2 regions of the Pseudomonas sp. GZD-222 genome follow, and region 2 is predicted to be linked to the other one. Evidence: riboswitches for the same ligand, from Rfam matches in the RefSeq annotation. Region 2 holds a riboswitch; the other holds the start of a gene.
The links. Region 2 has a riboswitch for cobalamin ahead of cobW (cobalamin biosynthesis protein CobW). Riboswitches for the same ligand answer to the same signal wherever they lie in the genome.
Positions count from the first base shown of each region.

Region 1: another riboswitch for cobalamin. It lies ahead of cobO (cob(I)yrinic acid a,c-diamide adenosyltransferase); the one in region 2 lies ahead of cobW (cobalamin biosynthesis protein CobW).

Region 1 covers NZ_JBMOWO010000003.1:1,293-3,675, reverse strand. Annotated here, with positions in the region: gene ACO6VD_RS00235 (cobyrinate a,c-diamide synthase) at 1-502, opposite strand, end outside; gene cobO (cob(I)yrinic acid a,c-diamide adenosyltransferase) at 499-1,110, opposite strand; cobalamin riboswitch at 1,276-1,500, opposite strand; gene ACO6VD_RS00225 (hypothetical protein) at 1,649-2,227, shown strand; gene ACO6VD_RS00220 (PQQ-dependent sugar dehydrogenase) at 2,296-2,383, shown strand, end outside.
Region 2 covers NZ_JBMOWO010000063.1:22,330-24,712, forward strand. Annotated here, with positions in the region: gene cobN (cobaltochelatase subunit CobN) at 1-20, opposite strand, end outside; gene cobW (cobalamin biosynthesis protein CobW) at 24-1,091, opposite strand; cobalamin riboswitch at 1,187-1,383, opposite strand; cobalamin riboswitch at 1,446-1,672, shown strand; gene ACO6VD_RS11830 (CbtB domain-containing protein) at 1,771-1,956, shown strand; gene ACO6VD_RS11835 (CbtA family protein) at 1,967-2,383, shown strand, end outside.

The DNA.
Region 1 (2,383 bases), on a different contig from region 2:
CCTCGGTCAGGCTACCTTCAAGCAACTGGGCGTGACGCAGGGTGCCGACCCGGTTGGCCAGCACCCCGGCAAAAGGCAGGTCCGGCTGATAACGCGCCAGGCCCAGGGCCAGGGCGCCGAAGGTCTGGGCCATTGCAGTGCCGTCGATCACCGCCAGCACCGGCACGTTGAAGTGACGCGCCAGATCGGCGCTCGACGGCGTACCGTCGAACAGGCCCATGACCCCTTCGATCAGGATCAGATCAGCATCACCCGCGGCTTCCCAGAGCAGCCGCCGGCTTTCCTGTTCACCGACCATCCACAGGTCAAGCTGGTACACCGGGGCACCGCTGGCCCGTTCGAGAATCATCGGGTCAAGAAAGTCAGGGCCGCATTTGAACACCCGCACCTTGCGCCCAAGATTGCGGTGCAGCCGCGCCAGCGCGGCGGTCACGGTGGTCTTGCCCTGGCCCGAGGCCGGGGCGGCAATCAGCACCGCCGGACAGTGGCGCGTGTCACTCATAGCTCAACGCCCTTCTGGGCACGGATGCCGGCCTGGAAGGCGTGTTTGATCATGCCCATCTCAGTGACGGTGTCGGCCAGTTCGATCATTTCATCCTTGGCCCCGCGACCGGTGACCACCACATGCTGCATCGGTGGACGCGCCTGCAGGTCGCTGAGCACTTGTTCGAGGTCGAGATAGCCGTGCTTGAGGGCAATGTTCAGTTCATCGAGCACCACAAAGGTGATCGTCGGGTCTTGCAGTAACTGGCGCGAGACCGCCCAGGCGGCCTCTGCCGCGGCGATGTCACGCTGGCGGTCCTGGGTTTCCCAGGTGAAGCCCTCGCCCATCACGTGATAGCGCACCTGCTCGGGAAAGCGCCGGAAGAACAACTCTTCACCCGTGCTGTTGCGGCCTTTGATGAACTGCACCACGCCGCACTGCATACCATGGCCCATAGCCCGGGCGAGCATGCCGAAGGCCGAACTGCTCTTGCCCTTGCCGTTGCCGCTGAGCACCAGCAGCAAGCCGCATTCGTTGGGGGCGTTGGCAATACGCTCGTCGATTACCGCCTTCTTGCGCAGCATACGTGCCAGGTGGCGTTCGTCACGCTCAGTGGATTCAGTCATCGAAGTCTCCGCATAGCCCTGTCAATCCGTTCGCAACGAGCCTAGCAGCACAGGGCTGCACAGCGTTCGCGGCAAAGAGATGGCAACAGATGAATGGATAAGGCAGACGGAGAAACGCGCAGGGCTGCGGCACAGGCCGAAGGGTACGCGCATCACCCTCCGTGATGCCGTTGGCTGTTACAGGCCGGTCTCCGGGCTTGTGAGCGGGGCCATGAACACCCAGGGTCGCGCGCCTTCCCGGGTGCGATCACCCAGTGGCCGTGCGCAGCCTTGACTCACCTACCGTTGCGGGGGCAGCGCCGGACTCGCACGCGATTGCGCGCCCACCGGCTTCCCTGTTTCACCCTGCCAGGCCACAGCCCACAGAGCACCTGAAACAAGTCGCGAAGGTTAGAGGGTTGCATCCGGAGCGTCAATGAAAGGCGCAGCACTGGCCTGGATCAATGGCGTCTTTGTCATCTTGTGCCACCCTGACAACAGTGATATCAAATAGCCATATTTTGGCTATCTCGATTACAACTATAAAGGAGAGAGCGGCATGCAAGGTCTGATCATTAATAACCCGCGCCTGGAATTCCTGCGCCCGGCCCTGGAACGCTGGGTCGAATGCATCGACCGCTGCAACCAGACTCTGGGCGACGGTGAGGCCCCTTACTGGCACGGCGCCCAAGCGAACCTCGGCGTGCTCTCGGCCGCGGCCTGGCAAGCCGAGCTGATCACCTTGCAACATCACCAGAGCAAAAAGCAGCGTGACGAAGGTGAGCGTGAAGGTTACTGCGACCTGTATATCGCCAACCGCGAAGAAGCCGCTTACCTGCAAGCCAGCCAGCGCTGGCCGCGCATAGCCCGCCTGGACCTGCACAACGCCCTGCAGGAAACCGTGTTTGCCGCGCGCCAGGTGGCTGCCCCCAGCCAGCTCAAGGTCGCCGCCCTGTTTGCCAGCCCCTGGAAGGCCGGACAACACGCCAGCCCCGAAGAACTCCAGGACCTGGTTGACGACCTGCAAAAACACACCGCCTGTGCCATTGCCTGGTATTTCCCTTATGCCTACCGCAAGCTGCACAACGAAGCCGGACAGTACCATCCGGGGGTCGCACTGCTGCTCAAGCAGGCCTGAGCAACGGAACCTCGCGCATGTTGCGCGCCTCTACTTTCAACAGAGGCCAACTTTGCGAGGGCAACGCCATGCACATGACCCGGAAAGCCTTGCTGCTGGCAGTGGCTGCAGCCGTGAGCGGCTGCGGCGAGACCGCCCGCCTGGAGGTCAGTGATG
Region 2 (2,383 bases):
TGGGTCCGCAGCAGGTGCATGGATCAGGCGCTCAGGGCGGCGCGCAGGCTCGCTTCCAGTTGTACCGCATCCAGTTCCTGGCCGATCAGCACCAGGCGCGTGGTGCGCGGCTCTTCGCTGCGCCAGGCGCGGTCGAAGTGTTTGTCGAAACGGGTACCTACACCCTGAATCAGCAAACGCATCGGCTTGCCCGGGATTGCCGCAAAGCCTTTGACCCGCAGAATGCCGTGCTGCACAACCAACTGAGTCAAGGCGTCGAGCAGCAGGCTCTCGTCGGCTTCAGGCAGTTCGATGGAGATCGAGTCGAAGGCATCGTGGTCATGATCGTCGTGATCATCACCGTCATGGTGCGAATCGTGGTGCGTACGACGGCCGTCGATATGCGCTTCGGATTCCGCGCCCAGCCCCAACAGCACCTCCAGTGGCAGGCGACCGCTGCTGGCTTCGATCACTTTGACCGCGGGCGGCAGTTCTTCCTGCACTTCGGCGCGGACCTTGGCCAGGTCATCGGCGGCGATCAGGTCAGCCTTGTTCAGTACCACCAGGTCGGCACTGGCCAGCTGGTCGGCGAACAGTTCGTGCAGGGGCGACTCGTGGTCCAGGTTCGGGTCGAGTTTGCGCTGGGCATCGACCTGATCCGGGTAGGCAGCGAAAGTGCCTGCGGCCACGGCCGGGCTGTCGACTACGGTGATGACGGCGTCAACCGTGCAGGCATTGCGGATTTCCGGCCACTGGAAGGCTTGCACCAAAGGTTTTGGCAGGGCCAGGCCGCTGGTTTCGATGAGAATGTGGTCCAGGTCGCCGCGACGGGCCACCAGTTCACGCATCACCGGGAAGAACTCTTCCTGCACGGTGCAGCACAGGCAGCCGTTGGCCAGTTCGTAGACGCGGCCACTGGCCTCTTCTTCAGTGCAGCCGATGCTGCACTGTTTGAGGATCTCGCCGTCGATGCCCAGTTCGCCGAACTCGTTGACGATCACCGCAATGCGCCGCCCCTGAGCGTTGTCGAGCATGTGCCGCAGCAGCGTGGTTTTACCCGAGCCGAGGAAGCCGGTAACGATGGTGACGGGGAGTTTGGCCAGTGTTTTCATGTCGATGCCCTTGGCAGGATGGCGGGCATGCGGGACGAGAGCCACAGGTATCAATACCTGGACGCGTTCGCCACCGGATCACCCCGCCCGGTTTATGTCGGAAACTGTTCGAGGCAGGTCTCCTGGCTTGCATTGCACCGGCCGAAGGCCAGTCGAACGACGCCTTCCCGCGCGGACGCAGTGGCTGTGTCGAACCGTTCAATGCTTACAGTTGCGGGGGCAGCCGCGGCTTGAACCGCGTTCCCGTCTTAGCTTCGGCCAGCGCCGAAGAACCTCGAAGCGGCTAGGCTACGCAGTGCCCGGTGAGCGGTCAACTGCTGTCACGATTGACGCCTGACCTCACCCGTGATTTGCTAGCGCTATTCGTTTGGGTGCCCTTTACAGGGTGAAACTGGGAAACCGGTGCGTCATACGCTACGTGATAGCGGTGTATGACAAGTCCGGTGCTGCCCCCGCAACGGTAAGTGAGAAAAGCGTCAGTACCACTGTGCCCGTAGTCCGGCATGGGAAGGTGACGCCTCTGGCTGAGCAATCGCTCAGCCCTCGCCAGCCCGGAGACCGGCCCGACACTGATCTGACAAACCCGCGGTGGGCGGGCGCTGTTGCAACCCCTGGGCGAACTCCGTGCAGGGGTTTCCTGCGCTTGCCTGTTGCCGAACAACACCAAGAGGAAAGCGCCATGCGTACCAGTACCGCCAGTCACTCAGCCGTTACCCCTTCAAGCCTCAGCCAGCGCCTGCTGGTCGCCGTCGGTGCCTCGCTGCTGGGCCTGTGCCTGGTCTACTTCGCCGGTTTCTCGCATATCGAAGCGGTGCACAACGCTGCCCACGATACCCGCCACAGCGCCGCCTTCCCTTGCCACTGAGTGCCGTCCGATGATTAAGCGTATTGCCAGTACCGCAGGGTTCGCCGGCCTGCTGGCTGCCCTGCTGTTGACCCTGCTGCAAAGCTTCTGGGTTGCGCCGCTGATTCTCCAGGCGGAAACCTATGAAAGCGCCGCGCCCGCGGTCGAAGCCCATGAACATGCCCCTGGCGTGGACGCCGATCACCACCACGACAGCGAAGCCTGGTCGCCGGAAGACGGCTGGCAGCGTGTGCTCTCGACCACGGGTGGCAATCTGGTTGTTGCCGTCGGCTTCGCTCTGATCCTGGCCGCGCTGTATTCGCTGCGCGCACCCAACAGCGTGGTCAGCGGCGCACTCTGGGGCTTGGGCGGCTTTGCCGTGTTCTGCCTGGCGCCGACCCTGGGCCTGCCACCGGAGCTGCCGGGTACCGCTGCCGCCGATCTGGCC